DNA from 3 places in the Streptomyces sp. NPDC059142 genome. Region 2 is predicted to be linked to each of the others. Evidence: riboswitches for the same ligand, from Rfam matches in the RefSeq annotation. Region 2 holds a riboswitch; each other region holds the start of a gene.

Region 1 (7,085 bases), on a different contig from region 2:
TCGATGACACAGGGGGCCGGTCAGGGACCCGCGGTGCGGACGGCGACGTTGCGCGACTTCCGCGTACCGCCGTACGCGCAGGTTCCCGTGCAGTCCGGAGAGCCGGCACAGCCCGCACCGTCCGGCCCCGCGCCGGACAGCCCCTCGGGGCACCCCGGCGGCGTACCGGAACAGCCCGTCGCCGTACCGGAGCAGCGGGACACCGCGCCCGAGGCCGGAACCGCGCCCCTCGACGCGCCCGCGGAACACCCGCACGGCGCGCCCGAGGAACCGCCGCGCCCCGCCGGGCACATGGAGAGCCCCGGCGCGCCCGGGCATCCCACGGCCACCGCCTCGGCCCACCCCGGCGACGCGATTTCCGCCGACGAGATGCCGGAGGGGTACACCCCCACCGAACGCGATCTCCCGGTGATCACACGGGTCAGCCCGGACGACGCCACACAGGTCCTCGCCGCCCCCGCCGAGGACACCGGGTCCGAGGGGCCCGGGCCGCTCTTCGTCGTCGGTGACGTGCACGGCTACCTCGACGAACTCGTCGGCGCCCTCGCCGAACAGGGCCTCATCGACGCCGAACGCCGGTGGGCGGCCGGCAACGCCCGCCTCTGGTTCCTCGGCGACTTCACCGACCGGGGCCCCGACGGCATCGGCGTCATCGACCTCGTCATGCGGCTCTCCGCGGAGGCCGCGGCGGCCGGCGGCTACTGCAAGGCCCTGATGGGCAATCACGAACTGCTCCTCATCGGCGCCAGGCGGTTCGGCGACACCCCCGTCAACTCCGGTGCGGGCACCGCCACCTTCCAGGCCGCGTGGATCCTCAACGGCGGCCAGCGCACCGACATGGAGCGCCTCCAGGACGTCCATCTCCAGTGGATGTCCCGGCTCGACGCGGTCGTCGAGGAGGACGGGCATCTGCTGATGCACTCCGACACCACGGCCTATCTCGACTACGGCTCCTCCATCGACGACGTCAACGACGCGGTCCACCAGATCCTCACGCGCAATGACGCCGACGAATGCTGGGACCTCTTCCGCAAACTCACCAAACGCTTCGCGTTCCGTGACGAGGGCGGCCCGCAGGCGGTCCAGGAACTCCTCTCCCAGTACGGCGGAGGACGGGTCGTCCACGGCCACAGCCCCATTCCCTATCTGCTCGGCGAAGTCGGTACAGAAGACGCGTCGGACGACGAAGACGACACCGGACCGGTGGTGGAAGGGCCACACGTATATGCCGACGGACTTGCCATCGCCATGGACGGCGGAGTGACGATGGCAGGAAAACTGCTGGTCGTACAGCTTCCGTTGGCCACATCGTCAATGTAGGACAGGTGTTTTCCGGAAACCCCCTGTCACGCCACGCCAAAATCGCTCTACCATCGGCTTATCCGTAGCAGGCTCTCCTCCGTTTCCGCCGACTGCGGCTCGTACCACACGGGCGCTACGGCCCCACGGAGTATCGGGGGATGCACATGAAAAGCGCTCCGCACCTGCTGAGCGAGGATCGCGCGGATTTCGAGCGGATCCTTGGCGATGTGCTGCGCAATGCGCACGAACGTCCGGACCTCGCCACGGTCGGGCAGCGGCTCAACGCGGAGCAGTTGCGCACCCTGGCGCTGAACGCGACGGACCGGATCACCGCACCGGCGGCGGCCGAGTACGAGCACTACACCAAGATCCGCGGGGAGTTCCGCTCTCCGGGCACCGCCACGTCGGTACACGACTCCGTGCTGGACCCGGCGGAGGACGACACGACGGACTCCGGCGCCGGGCTCACCGCCGTCATCACGGTCCTGGTACCGGTCCTCGGCGGCACCGCGGCGGCGATCTTCCTGCTGGTGGGCTTTCTGCTGAAGGCGCTCGACCCGGCACCCGCCTTCGCGGACAGCATGCTCGCCGTGGGCTGGTTCTTCGCGGCCGTCACCGCGCTCGGCATCCTGGCCGCCGCGGTGGGGCTGCTGGTCACCGCGCTGCGCAACAGCTCGACGCAGCTCCCCGCCGACGAGACGGCCGGCGGAGAGCTGCCCGACGAGGTCGCCCGGGCGCGCGAGGCATGGCGCCACGCCCTGCTGGAGCGCGGCATCCTGCCCTTCCTGCGGGCGGCGCTCGCCGACCCGAGCGTGGACCCGGCGACGCCGAACCCGCCCCGGTCGGCCAAGCAGCTTCCCAAGATCGGCTACAGCAGGCCGGACTTCAGCAGCCCCCACGAGGGCTCCACCGCCGGTCAGCGGCCGAACTTCAGCAGCCCGGACTTCAGCGGCCCGGACTTCACCAGCCCCGACTTCGGCGGCCCGGAGCACCGGCCGGAGTGACCCGGCCGGCCACCCGGCCCGGCGCCGGTGGGGGACTGCCGATGCCCCGGAGCGATACGGGGATACGGGCCCGCGCGAGTCCGTGAACAGGCGTCCCGCCCGGCGCCGTGACGGTCAGTCGGCCAGCGGCAGATAGACCCGGTTGCCGGCCGCGGCGAACTCCTTGGACTTCTCCGCCATGCCCGCCTCGATCTCCTCCGCCGGTGTTCCGGTCCCGTCCGCGCCGCCCGCCATCTCCCCACCGTGCTTGCGCCGGATGTCCTGGGAGATCTTCATCGAGCAGAACTTGGGGCCGCACATCGAGCAGAAGTGCGCGGTCTTCGCGGGCTCCGCCGGCAGCGTCTCGTCGTGGTACTCCCGTGCCGTGTCCGGATCGAGCGCCAGATTGAACTGGTCCTCCCAGCGGAACTCGAACCGGGCGTCCGACAGCGCGTCGTCCCACTGCTGCGCCCCCGGATGCCCCTTGGCCAGATCCGCCGCATGAGCCGCGATCTTGTAGGTGATGACGCCCGTCTTCACGTCGTCGCGGTCCGGCAGGCCGAGGTGTTCCTTGGGGGTGACGTAGCAGAGCATCGCCGTACCCCACCACGCGATCATCGCCGCACCGATCCCGGAGGTGATGTGGTCGTACGCCGGGGCGACATCGGTGGTCAGCGGGCCGAGCGTGTAGAACGGCGCCTCCTCGCAGATCTCCTGCTGGAGGTCGATGTTCTCCTTGATCTTGTGCATCGGGACATGTCCCGGGCCCTCGATCATGGTCTGTACGTGGTGGCTCTTGGCGATCGAGTTCAGCTCGCCCAGCGTGCGCAACTCGGCGAACTGCGCCTCGTCGTTCGCGTCCGCGATGGAGCCCGGCCGCAGCCCGTCGCCGAGGGAGTACGTCACGTCGTACGCCGCGAGGATCTCGCACAGCTCGTCGAAGTTCTCGTACAGGAACGACTCCTTGTGGTGCGCCAGGCACCAGGCGGCCATGATCGAACCGCCACGCGAGACGATCCCGGTCTTCCGGCGGGCCGTGAGCGGTACGTAGCGCAGCAGTACACCGGCGTGGACCGTCATGTAGTCGACGCCCTGCTCGGCCTGTTCGATCACGGTGTCCTTGTAGATCTCCCAGGTCAGTTCCTCGGCCTTGCCATCGACCTTTTCGAGCGCCTGGTAGAGCGGCACGGTACCGATGGGCACGGGGGAGTTGCGCAGCACCCACTCACGGGTGGTGTGGATGTTGCGGCCGGTGGAGAGGTCCATGACCGTGTCCGCGCCCCAGCGGGTCGCCCAGGTCATCTTCTCCACCTCCTCCTCGATGGAGGAGGTGACCGCGGAGTTGCCGATGTTGGCGTTGACCTTCACCAGGAACCGCTTGCCGATGATCATCGGCTCGGTCTCCGGGTGGTTGATGTTGGCCGGCAGCACGGCGCGACCCGCGGCGATCTCCTCGCGGACCACCTCCGGGGCGACGCTCTCGCGGATCGCGACGTACTCCATCTCCGGGGTGATCTCGCCCCGGCGGGCGTACGCGAGCTGGGTGACCGCCCGGTCCGTGCGGCCCCGGCGCGGCTGGCGTGGCCGTCCGGGGAAGACCGCGTCGAGGCCCCGCAGGTCCGTCGCCCCGCCCCCGAGCAGCCCGCCGCGCGGGGAGGTGTGCTTGAGCCCGTCGTCCTCGGGGCGCGGCGGCCGGCCCGCGTACTCCTCGGTGTCGCCTCGGCCGATGATCCAGTTCTCCCGCAGCGGCACGAGACCGCGCCGTACGTCGGTGTCGACAGTGGGGTCGGTGTACGGCCCCGAGGTGTCGTACAGCGTGACGTCCTCACCGTTGGTGAGGTGGACCTGGCGGACCGGCACGCGGAGATCGGGGCGGGAGCCCTCGATGTATCCCTTGTGCCAGCCGATGGCGCGCCCGCCCGTTGCCCCGCCGGAGAGGGCGGTGTCCTCGGAGGCCGGGCCCGAGGGGGCCTGGTCGACGCCGGTCTCCTCCGAGCCGGAGGCAGGCGTGTGTGCGTCCTGATGGGTCATGAGACCTACTCCCTACGCCGGCATTACCCGGTAACAGGTTCAGCGGTCGGCGCAGCGCAGGTGTCCGGGGTTCCGTTCCCGGGACTACACGTCAGCGCCCTCTCAGCCCGGTGCTCCGAGCTCCCGCGTGTGCAAAGGTGACTCCACGCTAGCGTCATATCGGGCGCGCTGAACAGAGGGCCCCCGCATCCTCCGGCTTCTTGCGATGATCGGTCGGTGACCCCACCCACGCAGACTCACGAACCGCACGGCCACTCGCACAGCCACGGCCCCGCCATGCCGGTCTCCCGGCACCTCCGCAAGGTGATCGCGGCGGTGCTGATTCCGTTCGCGGCCGCCGTGGTGGTCGGGCTCGCCGTGCTCTGGCCGGGTGGTGCACCCGCGCACGAGCGCACCGGTGTGGGCTTCGACCGGCAGACCTTCGCGGGCCAGGTGGTCCAGATCGAGCGGGTCGCCTGCAAGGACGTGAACGCCTCCCAGGTCCCGTCGACCGGTGACACCTCGACTCCGCAGGGGCGCGAGGCGGTCCAGGAGGAGACCGGGGAGTGCAAGAAGGCGACGGTCGAGCTGAAGGAGGGCAAGGAGAAAGGTCACACGTTCGTCGAGATCGTCCAGCCGGACGCACCGCGGCAGTTTCACGTGAAACAGGGCGTTGTGGTCGCCTATGCGCCGGACGCTCCCCGGGATCTGCAGTACTCGGTTTCCGATGTGGACCGGCAGTTCCCGCTGACGCTGCTGGCGGGGATCTTCGCGCTCGCGGTGATCGTGGTGGGGCGGATGCGAGGGGTCATGGCGCTGGTGGCGCTCGTGGTCTCGTTCGCGGTCCTGACGCTGTTCATCCTGCCGGCGATCCTCCAGGGCTCGAATCCGCTGGTGGTGGCGGTGGTGGGGGCGAGCGCGATCATGCTGGTCGCCCTGTATCTGTGCCACGGTCTGACGGCCCGTACCTCGGTGGCGGTGCTGGGCACCCTGATCTCGCTGCTGCTGATCGGGCTGCTGGGGTCGCTCTTCATCGGCTGGGCGAGCCTGACCGGCAACACCGATGACAACACGGGGCTGATCCATGGCCTCTACCCGGAGATCGACATGAGCGGTCTGCTCCTGGCCGGGGTGATCATCGGTTCGCTCGGTGTGCTGGACGATGTGACGGTGACGCAGACCTCGGCGGTGTGGGAGCTGCGCCAGGCCGATCCGACGATGGGGCCGCGCGCGCTGTACCGGGCGGGCATCCGGATCGGCCGCGACCACATCGCGTCCGTGGTCAATACGCTCGTGCTGGCCTACGCGGGTGCCGCGCTGCCGCTGCTGCTGCTCTTCTCGATCGCGCAGTCGAGTGTGGGGACGGTCGCCAACAGTGAGCTGGTGGCGGAGGAGATCGTACGGACGCTGGTGGGGTCGATCGGTCTGGTCGCTTCGGTGCCGGTGACGACGGCGCTGGCGGCGCTGGTGGTCTCCGCGGACCGGTCCGCCCCGGAGAACCCCGCGGCCCCGTCCTCGCCGCCCCTCCCGGACGGACCGGGGGCGGGCCCGGGAGCCGGGCCCGGCTGGGAGGCTCAGGAGTCCCCGGGGCTGCTGGTGCCGACCCCGCCGGCGCGCGGTCCGGGCGGCCGGGGACGCCGCCGCAAGAAGTAGCCCGAGCGGGGCGGAAGGGATCCGGGCCACCCGGGCCGGCAGAATCACCCGGACGGCCCCCTCGACGGGCCGTCAGCCCGCGTTCTCCTCGGCGAGGATGCGGCCCAGCTCTTCCTCAAGGCTGCCTTCGAAGTCACTGAGCGTGCACTCCTGGCCGAGCGGGACCAGCCGGTCCGTACGGTCCAGGAAGGCCACCAGCGGCGCGGCGCTCACACGGAAGAGCGCGTGGTCGTCGCCGACCTGGAGCCGCATATGGACGTCCGAGAGGTCCTCGGGCGTCGTCGGGGAGATGTGCACATCGCCGTCCCCGCTGGGTGTGTTGATGCCGTCGAGCAGCAATTCGCGACCGAAAGTCCAGGTCACAGGCGCATCGCCGGGCAGATGGAATGTCATCCGTACCGCGTAGGGATCAGCCACCTTGTAGTGGAGTTCCACCGGGATACGGAACGACAGCTCCTCGGAGACGAGGAAGCTCATCAGGACCTCGGCCTGGACCGACTCGCGCATCGTTGTACTCCGGAGTAGATGGAACAGTGGCTGGGAATGATCCCCGTTGACCCTCTTGACGCAATCGTCCTGTAAGCGCTAGCAGATCACAAGGAGTAATTTTTCAGATACTGATAGAGAGGATTTGCGAGGTCAGCAGGGATCCGATCTCTCTGCGTAACCGTTCGGCCGTCGGAAGCAGCCGCTTCTGTTGACAGAGCGGTATAGAAATGGCCACGGCGGCCGCTGTGGCTCCGACCGTGACGGGTACGGCCGCGCAGACCGTGCCGAGCCGGTACTCCTGGCGGGAGACGACCGGTTCCATGCGTCCCAGCGCGTCGAGGCGCTCCAGCAGGGTGCTCCGGTCGGGCACGGAGTACGGGGTGAGCGGACGGACGGGATACCGGTCCAGATGGTCGCGGCGGGACGCCTCGTCGAGCTGACTCAGCAGGCACTGGCCGATCGCGTGCGCGTGGGCCGTCGCGCGGAAGTCGGCCCGGGCGTCGACCGCGGGGTACGCGGGGCTGTCCGCCACGGAGACCAGGTCCAGCTCGCCCTCGTGGTAGACCGCGAAGTACACGGGGACGCCCAGCGCGTCGCGCAGCCGGGCGAGGATCTCGGTGAGGGTGGCACGGCGGCCGCGGACGGCTC
Region 2 (7,085 bases):
GTCGACTGGGCCATCGCCGACAACCCCGCCGTCCCGTGGATCCGGCCCCGCACCACGCGCGCCGATGTAGCGGACCACTTCCGTGAACTCGCCGAGGGACAGTGCCCGGACCCGAACGGCTCCTCCATAGACGTCCTTGTCGCGGACGGGGCGGAGGCGGCGCTCAGTGGCCGGCTCGCGGGCACCGTACGGCAGACGGGGAAGTCGTTCAGCTCGCCCTTCGCCATGCGGCTGACAGTGGAGGACGGCCTGATCACGCGCTACCGCGTCTACGAGGACAGCCTCGCCGTCGCCGCCGCATGCATTCCCTGAGAGGGGCTCAGCGCGCCGCCTGTACGCGCCGTACGGGGCGCTCGTCCCGCTCCTCCAGGACCACCACGTCCTCCGCGGCGAAGGCGACCCCTACCGTCGCGCCCTCCGCCGGGGCGGCGTGCAGCCCGCACTCGGCCTCCAGGACCGGCCCGTCGCCCGGCTGGTCGGGGCGCAGCAGTACGGCGACGCGGCTGCCCCGGAACGTACGGGCCTCGACGGTGCAGCGCAGCCCCCGCGCGGCGTCGACCAGTCGTACGCCCGCGGGGCGTACCAGGAGCAGCCGTTCCCCCCGGGCGGAGCCGTCCGGTACGGGGATCCGGCCCCAGGGCGTTTCGGCGGCCCCGTCGCCCACGGTCGCGGGGACGATGTTGTCGAAGCCGAGAAAACGCGCCACGAACGCGGACGCGGGCCGCTGCCAGACCTCCAGCGGTGTGCCGCTCTGGGCGATACGGCCGTCGCGCATGACCACGACGCGGTCGGCGAGCGCGAACGCCTCGCCCTGGTCGTGAGTGACGGCGAGCACAGTCGTACCGAGCCGTCCGAAGAGGCCGCGCAGTTCGACGACGAGGCGCTCGCGCAGGCTTCGGTCCAGTTGGCCGAGCGGTTCGTCGAGCATCAGCAGCCGCGGGCGGGGCGCGAGCGCCCGTGCCAGGGCGACCCGCTGCTGTTCGCCGCCGGAGAGCGCGGCGACGGCGCGCCGCCCGGCGCCCGGCAGGCCCACGAGTTCGAGGAGTTCGTCGACCCGCAGAGCCTGCTCGTCGCGTGGCGCGCCGCGCATCCGCAGGCCGAAGGCGACGTTCCCCGCCACGTCGCGCTGCGGAAAGAGCTGGTGGTCCTGGAACATCAGCCCGACGCCGCGCCGGTGCACCGGCACCCCCGACTGATCGGTGCCGTCCAGGAGGATCCGCCCGGTGTCCGGGCTCTGGAGGCCCGCCACGACGCGCAACAGGGTCGACTTGCCGCTTCCGCTCGGACCGAGCACACAGACGATCTCGTGCCCGGCCACCTCCAGATCGACCGCGTCGAGCGCGGCGTGCGGCGCGGTGCCGGTGCCGAACCGTACGGTCACGTCCGACAGGGTCAGCAAGGCCATCAGAACTCTCCCGAGCGGTCGGTACGGATACGTTCGAGCACCAGCAGCGACACCGCGCACACCACCATCAGGACCGTGGAGAGCGCCATCGCCTGCCCGTAGTTGAGCTCCCCGGGCCGGCTCAGCAGCCGCGCCACGGCCACCGGCAGCGTCGGCCGGTCGGGACGCGCGATGAAGACCGTCGCTCCGAACTCACCGAGCGAGACGGCGAAGGCAAACCCTGCCGCGACGAGCGTGGCCCGCCGTACCAACGGCAGATCGACCTCCCGCCAGGCGCGCAGCGGCGACGCACCGAGAACGGCAGCCGCCTCGCGCAGCCGCCCGTCCACCGCGCGCAGCACCGGCAGCATGATCCGTACGACGAAGGGCACGCCCACCAGCGCCTGGGCGAGCGGCACGAGGATCCAGGAAGCCCGCAGGTCGAGCGGCGGCTCGTCGAGGGTGATCAGGAAGCCGAATCCGACGGTGACGGCGGAGACGCCGAGCGGCAGCATCAGCAGCGCGTCGAAGCCCCGTACGAGGCGCCCCGCGCGGCGGGTCAGCGCGGCGGCGGCGAGGCCGCCGATCACCACCGCGACGACCGTGGCGACCAGCGCGTACCGCAGCGAGTTCCAGACAGCCTCCAGCGGCGGTACGAGGAAGGTGCCGCCGCTCGCGTCGACCGAGGCGAGCGCCCGGTAGTAGGCGAACCCGTAGCCGCTCGGACCGTCCAGGGAGCGCTCGACGAGCACCCCCAGGGGCAGCAGGATCAGCAGGGCGACGGTCGCGAGCACGCCGCCGAGCAGCGCCCACTGCCCGGCGCCGGCGGGCCGACGCGCGGTCTGCGCCGGGTCGACGAGCTTCAGCGCGGACTCCCTCCGCCGTACGGTCCCGGCGTGTACGGCGAGAATCGCGCCGACCGCCACGAACTGGACGAGCGTGAGTACGGCCGCGGTGGGCAGGTCGAGGAGCTGCGCGGTCTGCCGGTAGATCTCGACCTCAAGGGTGGAGAAGCCGGGGCCGCCGAGGATCTGCACGACGCCGAAGGAGGTGAACGTGAAGAGGAAGACCATGAGCGCGGCGGCGGCGACGGCCGGAGCGAGCGCGGGCAGGGTCACGCGACGCCACGCCGCGAGGCGTCCGGCGCCCAGTACGCGCGCCGCTTCCTCCTGGCGCGGGTCGAGCTGTGACCACAGGCCGCCCACGGTGCGTACGACCACCGCGTAGTTGAAGAAGACATGGGCGAGAAGGATCGCCCAGACGGTGGTGTCGAGCCGTACGCCCCACAGGTCGTCGAGGAGTCCGCCGCGCCCGAGCAGCGCCAGGAAGGCGGTGCCGACGACGACAGTGGGCAGCACGAAGGGCACGGTGACCACGGCGCGCAGCAGTTGCTTCCCCGGGAAGGCGAAGCGCGCGAAGACATAGGCGCCGGGCAGTGCGATCAGCAGCGTGAGAGCGGTGGAGGCGAGCGCCTGCCAGGTGGTGAACCACAGGACGCCGAGGATGTCGGGGCGGCCCAGTACGTCGCCCACGCGCCCGAACTGCCAGGCACCGTCAGTCCTGAGGCCGCGGCCGACGATCGCGGCTACGGGGTAGGCGAAGAAGACGGCGAAGAAGGCGAGCGGCCCGGCCATCAGCGCGAGGCGTACGGCGCTGCCACGCCCGCGTCCACGTCCGCTCCCCCGTCGCTCCGGGGCCCGCGTGACACCGCGCCCGCGCGCGGCGCCGCGCACCGTGCTCCGCAGTACGCGCCGTAGCCCGCCGCCCCGTACGCCGCCACCGCGTGGCACGGCGCCTCGCCCGGCGCGGCCGTCCTTCTCCGCCGCCCGGTCCTTCTCCCCCTCGGCTACTTCACTGTGAGGGAGGACCACGACTGGATCCACTGCTCGCGGTTGGCGGCGATACGGTCGGGCGCCACGGTCTCGGGCCGGTCGACGGTCGCACCGAACTTCGTGAACAGTTCGGGCAGTGCGACGCCCTTGACCACAGGGTTCACGAACATGTTCAGCGGCATGTCCGCCTGGAACTTCTCACTGATCAGGAAGTCCAGCAGCGCCTTGCCGCCGGCTGGGTTCTTCGCGCCGTCGAGCAGCCCCGCGAACTCGGTCTGCCGGAAGCAGGTACCGGTGGAGACCCCCGTCGGTGCCTCCTGGGGCTGCGGCTTCGCGTACAGCACCTCCACGGGCGGACTGGAGGCGTACGAGACCACCAGCGGCCGGTCGCCCTTGGCCTTCTTGCCACCCGCGGAGCCGGAGAAGCTCTCGTTGTACGCCTGCTCCCAGCCGTCGACGACCTGGACGCCGTTGGCCTTGAGCTTCTTCCAGTAGTCCTGCCAGCCGTCGTCCCCGTAGTGCGCGACGGTGCCCAGGAGGAAGCCGAGGCCGGGCGAGGATGTCGCGGCGTTCTCGGTGACCAGGAGGTCCTTGTACTGGGGCTTGATCAGGTCGTCGAAGGACTGCGGCGGCGCCAGCTTCTTGTCCGCGAAGTACTTCTTGTCGTAGTTGACGCATATGTCGCCGGTATCGATCGGCGTGACGCGGTGCTTCTCCTTGTCGAGCTGCGCGCTCGCGTCGACCCGGTCCAGACCCTTCGCCCCGTACGGCGCGAAGAGGCCGTTGTCCAGGGCCCGGGAGAGCAAGGTGTTGTCGACGCCGAAGAAGACGTCCCCCTGGGGCGACCCCTTGGTCAGGATCTCCTTGTTGAGCGCTTCGCCGGCGTCGCCGCTCTTCAGCACCTTGACGGTGTAGCCGGTCTCCTTGGTGAACTCCTTCAGCACCGCGGGGGACGCGTTGAAGGAGTCATGGCTGACGAGGGTGACGGTCTTGGACTGCGCGCCGCCACTCCCCCCGTCGCCGGACGACGCGGAGCCGTCGGAACCACCGCAGGCCGCGAGAGTCGCGGCGCCGAGCGCCGCGGCCAGCGCGGCGAACGCCGCCCTCCTGGCGCCGGTACGGATACGGATCGTGCTCACTGGTTTTCCTCCTGGGATGTCCAGGAGAAGACGCGGCCCCGCCCAGGGACCGGTCGTCGGCACGGACCGGACCCGGGGCAGGGCGCAACAGCTTGAGTGATGTCCGAACTTCCTACCCAGAATGACCTGGGCAAGGTTCAGAGGGTCTGCGACCGCTGCCCGTTCTCACGGACATGTGCCGCACTCTCAGCGCTGTGGCGCTCCCCTGTCGGAAAATATGCAATGCGTTTCGGCCCAAGGTTACCCCCAGGGCGCGCTACCGCTCCGTGGCGGCCAGCTGTCCGCACGCCCCGTCGATCTCCTGGCCCCGTGTGTCGCGTACGGTCACCGGCACGCCGTGCGCCGCGATCGCCTCGACGAACTTCTTCTCGTCCTCCGGCCGCGACGCGGTCCACTTCGAGCCCGGGGTCGGGTTGAGGGGGATCAGGTTGACGTGGACCCGCTTGCCCTTGAGGAGCCGGCCCAGCCGGTCGCCCCGCCACGCCTGGTCGTTGATGTCGCGGATCAGGGCGTACTCGATGGAGATCCGCCGGCCGGACTTCTCCGCGTACTCCCACGCGGCGTCCAGCACCTCCCGGACCTTCCAGCGCGTGTTGACCGGAACGAGGGTGTCGCGCAGTTCGTCGTCGGGGGCGTGCAGCGAGACCGCGAGACGGCACTTGAAGCCCTCGTCGGCGAAGCGCAGCATCGCGGGCACCAGACCGACCGTGGAGACGGTGATCCCGCGCTGCGAGATACCCAGACCGTCCGGCTCGGGGTCGGTGAGCCGCCGGATCGCGCCGACGACACGCTTGTAGTTGGCGAGAGGCTCGCCCATGCCCATGAAGACGATGTTGGACAGCCGCGCGGGGCCACCGGCGACCTCGCCGTCGCGCAGGGCGCGCATCCCGTCGACGATCTGGTGGACGATCTCCGCGGTGGACAGGTTACGGTCCAGTCCCGCCTGCCCGGTCGCGCAGAAGGGGCAGTTCATCCCGCAGCCCGCCTGCGACGAGATACACATGGTGACCCGGTCTGGGTAGCGCATCAGCACGGACTCGACGAGCGTGCCGTCGTGCAGCCGCCAGAGCGTCTTACGCGTCGTGTCGTCGTCGCACGAGATGTGCCGCACCACCGACATCAGCTCGGGCAGCAGCTCCGTCGCGAGTTTCTGCCGCGCGGCGGCCGGGATGTCCGTCCACTGCTCGGGGTCGTGCGCGTACCGCGCGAAGTAGTGCTGCGACAGTTGCTTGGCGCGGAACGCCTTCTCCCCGATGGCGGCGACGGCCTCGCGACGCTCGGCGGGGGTGAGGTCGGCGAGGTGCCGCGGGGGCTTCGTGGCTCCGCGGGGCGCGACGAAAGTGAGTTCTCCGGGTACAGGCATGGTCCGTCCAGTGTCGCAGACGACGCCGCGTGGCCCGCCGCCCCGTACGCCGCCCAGGGCTGCCGCTCAGAGAGACCCGCTCCGGGAGACCGCCCCAGGAGGACACGGGAAGACACAGCACGGGAAGACAAGAGGGACGAGCGCGCCAGGAAGACAAGAAGAAGAGGGGGTACGCCACGCCGTGCGCGGCGTACCCCCTCACCACATGATCAGGACCCCACGAAGAGCACCAGGAGCAGCCAGACCACCGGCGCCGTGGGCAGCAGCGAGTCGAGCCGGTCCATGATCCCGCCGTGCCCCGGCAGCAGCGTGCCCATGTCCTTGATCCCGAGATCACGCTTGATCATGGACTCACCGAGGTCGCCGAGCGTGGCGCTGGCCGCGACGGCCAAGCCGATCAGCAGCCCCTGCCACCAGGCGCCGCCGTCGATCAGGAACTCCATCAGGAGCGCGCCGGCCACCATCGCGAAGGTCACGGCGCCGCCGAGCCCCTCCCAGGTCTTGCCGGGGCTGATACGGGGCGCGAGCTTGTGCGTACCGAAGCGCCAGCCGACCGCGTACGCGCCGGTGTCGCTGACGACGGTCAGTACGAGGAACATCAGCACACGCTGTGAGCCGTCCCCCGCTGTGAGCATCATCGCGACGAAGGTCGCCAGGAACGGCACGTAGAAGGCGGCGAAGACCCCCGCGGTGACGTCCTTGAGGTAGCCCTCGGGTGGCTCCGTCATCCGCCAGATCAGCACGGCGAGCGCGGTGAGGGCCATCGCGACCCAGGCACCCTCCGCACCGCGCGCGTACCCCGCGACGACCATCGCGGCGCCGCCCACGGCCAGCGGTACGAGCGGTGCCTTGATGCCCTTCTTCTCGTCGAGCCGCGAGGTCAGCTCCCACAACCCCACGACCACGGCGATCGCTATGACACCGATGAAAACGGCCTTGACGATGAAGAGCGACGCCGCGACCACGGCACCGAGCCCGACACCGACTCCTATGGCCGCGCGAAGATCACGACCGGCCCGCTTCTTCGGCGGGGACGGCGGGGGCTCGGCCATGGGCTCCTGCGAAGTCTCGTCGCGGAACAGGGGGCCGCCCGGCCGAGCAGCCCCCCGGTCGTCGTTCTGGGCCCCGCCGTTCGCGGGTTCGTCGGGCACGATGGGCATGGGCCGAGTCTGCTGTGCGGAATGCTCATCGTATGCGGGACCCGCCGGGGCAGCCCCCTGGTCGGTCGGTCCCCAGTAACCGGCTGTCGGCAAGGCCCCCCGGGAAGAGTCGTTCATCAGACTTCGAGCAGCTCGGCTTCCTTGTGCTTGAGCAGCTCGTCCACCTGCGCGACGTACTTCGCGGTGGTGTCGTCGAGCTCCTTCTCG
Region 3 (7,085 bases), on a different contig from region 2:
TCCGTCAGACGGCGAGCGCCTGGGCGCGGCGCTTCACCTCCGTACCGCGGTTCTCACTGAGCGCCTGCGCGGGGGTGCCGGGCAGGCTCGGGTCGGGGGTGAAGAGCCACTCAAGCATCTCTTCGTCGGTGAAGTGGTCGTCCCTCAGGAGCGTCAGGGTCCCGGCGAGGCCCTTGACGACCTTGTTGCCGTCGATGAAGGCGGCGGGCACCTGGAGCGCCCTGTTCTCACCCCGGCGCACCGCGATGAGCTGCCCTTCCTTCACCAACTGCCGCACGCGCGTCACCTCGACATCGAACATTTCGGCGATATCGGGCAGGTGAAGCCAGGCGGGGACGAGAGCATCGATCTTTGCGTCAATCTCGGTCACAGGACAAGCGTGCCATCCCGGACTGACACTGGGCACCCCGAGCCACCCCGGACGGGGGCGAAAACCGGTCCGAAACGGTGCGCGGACCGGTCCCCGAGCCGGGAAAACCTCAGAGCGCCGCCTTGCGCAGCGGTACCGCCGGATCGGCCGACAGCACCGGATCGAGCCGGGTGCCCGTCTCGATCAGCTTGCGCCCCTGGGCCAGGTCGCGGGGTCTCCCGACGGCCAGCAGGGCCACCAGGACGCCGTCGCGCAGCCAGACCACCGACCAGGCCGCCCCCGCGGGGTCGCCGCGCCGTACCAGCGTGTCGGCCGTCCCGTGGTGGCCCGCGTACTGGACGAACCGGCCGAACTGCTCCGACCAGAAGTACGGCACGGGGTCGTAGACCCGCTCGGTCTCCCCGACGACCTGGGCGGCCACGGTCAGCGGACCCTGGAGCGCGTTGTCCCAGTGGTGGACGAGCAGCCGTTCGCCGTAGCGCGCCGACGGGAAGGAGGCGCAGTCACCGACCGCGTGGACGTCGGGCAGCGAAGTGCGCAGCCGCTCGTCCGCGGTGATCGAGCCGTCCGCGCCCAGCGCGATGCCCGAGCCGGTGAGCCAGGCCGTCGCGGGCCGTGCGCCGATGCCCACGACCACCGCGTCGGCGGGGAGGCGGCGGCCGTCGGCCAGGACGACGGTGCCCGGTTCGACGCCGGCCACCCGCGCGTCCGTCAGCAGCGTGGCGCCGCTCTCCGCGTACCAGCCGGTCATGGGGGCGGCCACCTCGGCCGGTAGAGCGCCCGCCAGCGGCCGGTCGGCCGCCTCCACGACCGTCACGGCGCAGCCGGCCTCCCGGGCGGCGGTGGTGAACTCCGCGCCGATCCACCCGGCGCCCACGACCACCACCCGCTGCCGCCGTTCCAGTACGGGCCGCAGCCGTACGGCGTCGTCGAGCGTACGCAGCGGATGGACGCCGGGCACGTCCCGCGTGCCGGGCAGGACGGTGGCCTCGGCGCCGGTGGCGACGACCAGCACGTCGTACGGGAGGGGACCGGCGGTGGTGTCGACCTCCCGGGCGGACGGGCGCAGCCCGGTGGCCTTCCGGCCCACCACGAGGTCGACGGAGAGGGCTTCGAAGTCGACGTCGAAGGCCGATCCCTCGGCCTGGCCGAGGAGTACGGCCTTGGAGAGCGGGGGCCGGTCGTAGGGCGGGTGCGGTTCCTCCCCGATCAGGGTGATCCCGCCCTCGTACCCCTGCTCGCGCAGGGCCACGGCGGTCCGTACACCCGCCATGCCCGCGCCGACCACGACCACCCCGGGCCCGCGCCGCCGTCCGTCCCGTGCGTGTTCCTGCCGCTGTTCGCTCACCCGGTCACCTTAGAGCGGCGCGGGGGCGCCGGCGGGAAGCTCCTCCACCACGCTCGTCCCGCTGCCCTCCTGGGACTCCCACCGCCAGCTCTCCTCCAGCCGGACCCGGCCGTCGGGGAGGTCGACGACGGTGGAGAGGCAGTGGCCCGACGCCGTGGTGCCGTCGCGCTTCACCTGCACGTAGCGGAAGTCCAGCCGGTCGCCGGCGCGCGTCCCCACGAGGTGGCCGCGAACCACGTCGCCGCCTTCATAGGCGGCCCAGACCAGACCGTCCTCCTCGTGGTAGACGAAGCGGGTACGGGTGCCCACCTGGCCGGGGGCCTGGTCGGCGACCGGCGCGAGGACGAGTCCGTCCAGTGAACGGGCCACGGGCGACGCTCCCTTACTGCGCGGCACACCGCGCGTTAGGCTGGCCGTCGACACTACCTCGCGGGAGTCCGGACGCACCGGGCTGAGAGGGAGGCTGGAGCGGCCTCCGACCGTACGAACCTGATCCGGGTCATGCCGGCGAAGGGAGGGGCTGGACGCCCATGCACTCATCCCAGCAGTCGTCCCCACCATCACCCCGGGAAGAGCCGTCCCCCGCAGCGCCCGGGGGGTCCGCCTCCCAGGGGTACGACGTCCTCGTCGTCGGGGGCGGGATCATCGGTCTGGTCACGGCCTGGCGGGCGGCGCAGCGCGGGCTGCGCACCGCTCTCGCGGACCCCGAACCCGGCGGCGGCGCGGCGCGCGTCGCGGCGGGCATGCTGGCCGCCGTCACCGAACTCCACCACGGCGAGCAGACCCTGCTCGGCCTCAACCTCGCCTCCGCCGCGCGCTATCCCGCGTTCGTCGAGGAGCTGGAGGAGGCGAGCGGCCGGGACACCGGCTACCGCGCGTGCGGCACCCTCGCCGTGGCGCTGGACGCCGACGACCGGGCCCAGCTCCGGGAGCTGCACGCCCTCCAGACGCGCTCGGGGCTGACGTCCCAGTGGCTCACGGGGCGTGAGTGCCGGCGCCTGGAGCCGATGCTGGCGCCGGGCGTACGCGGCGGGCTGCGGGTCGACGGCGACCACCAGATCGATCCCCGCCGGCTCGCCGCCGCGCTCCTCACGGCCTGCGAACGGGCCGGGGTGGTCTTCCACCGCGCGTGGGTGCGGCGGCTCTCCGTCGTACGGGACCGGGCCGCCGGCGCGGTGCTGGCCGACGGCGCCTCGCTCGGCGCGGACCGGGTGGTACTGGCGGGCGGCAGCCTCAGCGGCGGGCTCGCGGGGGTCCCCCCGGAGGCCGTGCCGCCGGTACGGCCCGTCAAGGGGCAGGTGCTGCGCCTGGCGGTGCCCGGCCCGTACGCGCCCTTCCTGTCCCGGACGGTACGGGCCGTGGTGCGCGGCTCCCAGGTCTATCTCGTGCCGCGCGAGAACGGCGAGCTGGTCGTCGGCGCGACCAGCGAGGAGCTGGGCTGGGACACCACCGTCACGGCGGGCGGGGTGTACGAGCTGCTGCGCGACGCGCACGCGCTGGTGCCCGGCATCACCGAACTGCCGCTCACCGAGACCCGCGCGGGTCTGCGCCCGTGCTCACCGGACAACGCGCCGCTGCTCGGGCCGACCGTGCTGCCGGGCCTGTCGCTGGCCACCGGCCACCACCGCAACGGGGTGCTGCTGACGCCGGTCACCGGGGACGTGCTGGCGGCGGTCCTGACCGGCGGTGATCTGCCGCCCGAGGCGGCGCCGTTCACCCCGCTGCGCTTCTCCGGCGCCGCGTCCCGCCCCCCGCGCCCGTCCGCCTCCCTGGAGCAGCCCGTATGAACACCGCCGTGATGTACGTGTCCGTCAACGGCGAGCCACGTGAGTTCGCCGCCGGGATCACCCTCGACACCGTCGTCGCGACGCTCACCGCGGCGCGCTCCGGGGTGGCCGCCGCCGTCAACGAGACGGTGGTCCCCCGTACCCGCTGGTCCGGCACCGCGCTCAGCGACGGCGACCGGGTCGAGGTCCTCACCGCGGTCCAGGGAGGCTGACGGACATGGCGGACGACCTTCTCACCATCGGCTCCACCACCTTCGCCTCCCGGCTGATCATGGGGACGGGCGGTGCGCCCAGCCTCGATGTCCTGGAACGCTCGCTGATCGCCTCGGGGACGGAACTGACCACGGTCGCGATGCGGCGCCTCGACCCCACCGTGCAGGGCTCCGTGCTCTCGGTGCTCCAGAGGCTGGGCATCCGCGCGCTGCCGAACACGGCGGGCTGTTTCACCGCGGGCGAGGCCGTCCTCACGGCCAGGCTCGCCCGTGAGGCGCTCGGCACGGAGTGGGTCAAGCTGGAGGTGGTCGCGGACGAGCGCACCCTGCTGCCCGACCCGGTCGAGCTGCTGGACGCCGCCGAGACCCTGGTGGACGACGGTTTCACGGTGCTGCCGTACACCAACGACGACCCGGTCCTCGCCGCGAAGCTGGAGGACGTGGGGTGCGCCGCGATCATGCCGCTGGGTTCGCCCATCGGCTCCGGTCTCGGCATCCGCAATCCGCACAACTTCCAGCTCATCGTGGAGCGCGCCCGGGTCCCGGTGATCCTGGACGCGGGCGCGGGCACCGCGTCGGACGCGGCGCTCGCGATGGAGCTGGGGTGCGCGGCGGTGATGCTGGCGTCGGCGGTCACCCGGGCCCAGGAGCCGGTGCTGATGGCCGAGGCGATGCGGCACGCGGTGGTGGCGGGGCGGCTGGCGCGGCGTGCGGGGCGGATCCCTCGGCGCCACTTCGCCGAGGCGTCCTCGCCGCTGGACGGGGTGGCGGCGCTCGATCCGGAACGGCCCGCCTTCTGACCGGGCCGGGCCGCCGCCGCCGCGCCGCAACGTCGCCGCCGACCGGCGGTCACGGGCGTCCCGGGGGCCTGTCACAGCTCGGCTTCAGTCCTGTGCGCGGTCCGACCCGGGGCTACGGGGGTGTCAGCGGTGACTCGTAGACTCACCTGCGTGGATACCACCCTTCAGGACCCCATCGTCGGGCAGGTGCTCGACGGCCGTTACCGCGTCGACGCACGGATCGCGGTCGGCGGCATGGCCACGGTCTACCGGGCCGTGGACACCCGGCTCGACCGGGTCCTGGCGCTCAAGGTGATGCACCCGGCGCTCGCCGCGGACGTCTCCTTCGTGGAGCGTTTCATCCGCGAGGCCAAATCGGTGGCCCGGCTGGCGCACCCCAACGTGGTCGCGGTCTTCGACCAGGGCGCGGAGGGCGCGTACGTCTACCTGGCGATGGAGTACGTCGCGGGGTGCACCCTGCGCGATGTCGTACGGCAGCGCGGGGCGCTGCGCCCGCGGGCCGCGCTGGACATCCTGGAGCCGGTGCTCGCCGCGCTCGGCGCGGCGCACCGGGCCGGGTTCGTCCACCGGGACATGAAGCCGGAGAACGTGCTGATAGGGGACGACGGCCGGGTCAAGGTCGCCGACTTCGGGCTCGTCCGGGGCATAGGCGATGTGACCAACACCACCGGCACCGTCCTGGGCACGGTCTCGTACCTGGCGCCGGAGCAGATCGAGGACGGCACGTCCGACACCCGGGTCGACGTGTACGCGTGCGGGGTCGTCCTGCACGAGATGCTGACCGGCGCCAAGCCGCACTCCGGGGACACCCCGGCGCAGGTCCTCTACCGCCATCTGAACGAGGACGTCCCGGCCCCGTCCGCCGCCGTCCCCGGGCTCGCCCCGGAGCTGGACCGGCTGGTCGCCGCGGCCACCGCGCGCGACCCCGAGGAGCGGCCGCTCGACGCGGTCGCGCTGCTGGCGCTGGTGCGGGCGGCCCGCGCCGCGCTCACCGACGCGCAGCTCGACGCCGTACCGCCGCAGGCGAGGCCCGAGGCGGAGGACGGCACGGACGCGGACGGACGGACCGCGGTGATCCCCCGGATCCGGCCGGTCGAGGAGCCGGACGACGAGCCCGTGCGCCACACGAGCAGGCTGGAGATGTCGCCCGCGGACGCGCTCCCGCCGCCCGGCCGGCCACGTGGCGGCGCGGGCCGGGGGCGCGGGCTGCCGTCGCGGGGCGTGCTCGCGGCGATCGTCGCCGTGCTGCTGGTGTTCGGCGTGGGGACGGGCGTCTGGTACATCAACTCCGGCCAGTTCACCCGGGTGCCCTCGCTGCTCGGCCAGCCGGAGAAGGAGGCGCGCGAGCGGCTCGGCGCCGAAGGGCTCGACGCCAAGGTCACCCGCGACTTCAGCGACAGCTTCGACCGGGGCACGGTCATGGGGACGGATCCGGAGCCCCGCTCGCGGGTCCGGGGCAGCGGCCCCGTCACACTGGTCATCTCCCGGGGCCCGAAGATCGTCCAGGTCCCCGATCTGGCCGGCAAGTCGCTGGCCGAGGCCCGGTCCGCGCTGAAGAAGGCCGGACTGGCCTCCGGGCTCGTCACGCGGAAGTTCGACGAGGACGTCGCGCGGGGCGCGGTCGTCAGCTCCACGCCCGACGCGGGCGCGGACGTACGGCCCGACTCGGGGGTCGCGCTGGTGGTCAGCAAGGGCGCCCCGATCGACATGCCCGATGTGACCGGCGAGTCCGTGGACGACGCCACCTCCGAGCTGGAGGACGCGGGGCTCACGGTGAAGATCGCCCCCGAGCGGGTGAACGCCCCGCAGGACGAGGGCACGGTCGCCCGGCAGTCCGCCCGGGAGGGGACCCGTCTCGCCGAGGGCGACACGGTCACGCTGACGGTCTCCAAGGGCCCGCGGATGGTCTCCGTACCGGATGTGACCGGGCAGAAGACCGAGGACGCGAAGCGGGCGCTGGAGGGCGCGGGCTTCGAGGTCGAGGTCGAGCGGAGCTTCCCGTTCCTGGGGGACACCGTGGGCGAGCAGTCCGTCGCCGGCGGCGAGCAGGCGCCCGAGGGCTCCCTCATCACCATCAAGACCAAGGGACTCTAGAGCGGATGCGCAACCCTGTGGGCGGCCATGTCCCCGTGGCCGGCGGGCTCGCCACGACCGGTCTGGCGTACGCGCGCGAGCTGGGCGCGGAGACCGTCCAGGTCTTCGTGGCCAATCCGCGCGGCTGGGCGACTCCCGCCGGGAATCCGGCGCAGGACGAGCAGTTCCGTGCCGCGTGCGAGGCGGCGGAGATGCCCGTGTACGTACACGCTCCGTATCTGATCAACTTCGGCTCGCACACGGAGGCCACCGCCGAGAAGTCGGTGGAGTCGCTGCGCCACAGTCTGCGGCGCGGGCGGGAGATCGGCGCGCGGGGCGTGGTCGTGCACACCGGGTCGGCGACGGGCGGCCGGCCGCGCGAGGTGGCGCTCGCGCAGGTACGGGAGCGGATGCTGCCGCTCCTGGACGAGCTGACCCATGACGACGACCCGTTCCTGCTGCTGGAGTCGACGGCGGGACAGGGCTTCTCGCTCT

The links. Region 2 has a riboswitch for thiamine pyrophosphate ahead of ACFXPK_RS20230 (thiamine ABC transporter substrate binding subunit). Riboswitches for the same ligand answer to the same signal wherever they lie in the genome.
Region 1: linked by a shared signal. The riboswitch ahead of thiC (phosphomethylpyrimidine synthase ThiC) and the one ahead of ACFXPK_RS20230 (thiamine ABC transporter substrate binding subunit) in region 2 are both predicted to bind thiamine pyrophosphate.
Region 3: linked by a shared signal. The riboswitch ahead of thiO (glycine oxidase ThiO) and the one ahead of ACFXPK_RS20230 (thiamine ABC transporter substrate binding subunit) in region 2 are both predicted to bind thiamine pyrophosphate.

What each region holds. Positions count from the first base shown of each region.
Region 1 is NZ_JBHZDA010000050.1:44,976-52,060, reverse strand. Features, by position in the region: gene ACFXPK_RS19415 (metallophosphoesterase) at 4-1,320, shown strand; gene ACFXPK_RS19410 (hypothetical protein) at 1,461-2,306, shown strand; gene thiC (phosphomethylpyrimidine synthase ThiC) at 2,421-4,316, opposite strand; TPP riboswitch at 4,309-4,453, opposite strand; gene ACFXPK_RS19400 (YibE/F family protein) at 4,593-5,948, shown strand; gene ACFXPK_RS19395 (SsgA family sporulation/cell division regulator) at 6,021-6,455, opposite strand; gene ACFXPK_RS19390 (IclR family transcriptional regulator) at 6,559-7,085, opposite strand, start outside.
Region 2 is NZ_JBHZDA010000054.1:40,944-48,028, reverse strand. Features, by position in the region: gene ACFXPK_RS20245 (nuclear transport factor 2 family protein) at 1-312, shown strand, start outside; gene ACFXPK_RS20240 (ABC transporter ATP-binding protein) at 320-1,405, opposite strand; gene ACFXPK_RS20235 (ABC transporter permease) at 1,405-3,018, opposite strand; gene ACFXPK_RS20230 (thiamine ABC transporter substrate binding subunit) at 3,231-4,355, opposite strand; TPP riboswitch at 4,447-4,572, opposite strand; gene rlmN (23S rRNA (adenine(2503)-C(2))-methyltransferase RlmN) at 4,612-5,718, opposite strand; gene ACFXPK_RS20220 (phosphatidate cytidylyltransferase) at 5,928-6,995, opposite strand; gene frr (ribosome recycling factor) at 6,995-7,085, opposite strand, start outside.
Region 3 is NZ_JBHZDA010000111.1:7,907-14,991, forward strand. Features, by position in the region: gene ACFXPK_RS28585 (Rv2175c family DNA-binding protein) at 5-370, opposite strand; gene ACFXPK_RS28590 (NAD(P)/FAD-dependent oxidoreductase) at 480-1,718, opposite strand; gene ACFXPK_RS28595 (hypothetical protein) at 1,728-2,087, opposite strand; TPP riboswitch at 2,138-2,251, shown strand; gene thiO (glycine oxidase ThiO) at 2,249-3,505, shown strand; gene thiS (sulfur carrier protein ThiS) at 3,517-3,717, shown strand; gene ACFXPK_RS28610 (thiazole synthase) at 3,723-4,517, shown strand; gene pknB (Stk1 family PASTA domain-containing Ser/Thr kinase) at 4,668-6,611, shown strand; gene ACFXPK_RS28620 (deoxyribonuclease IV) at 6,617-7,085, shown strand, end outside.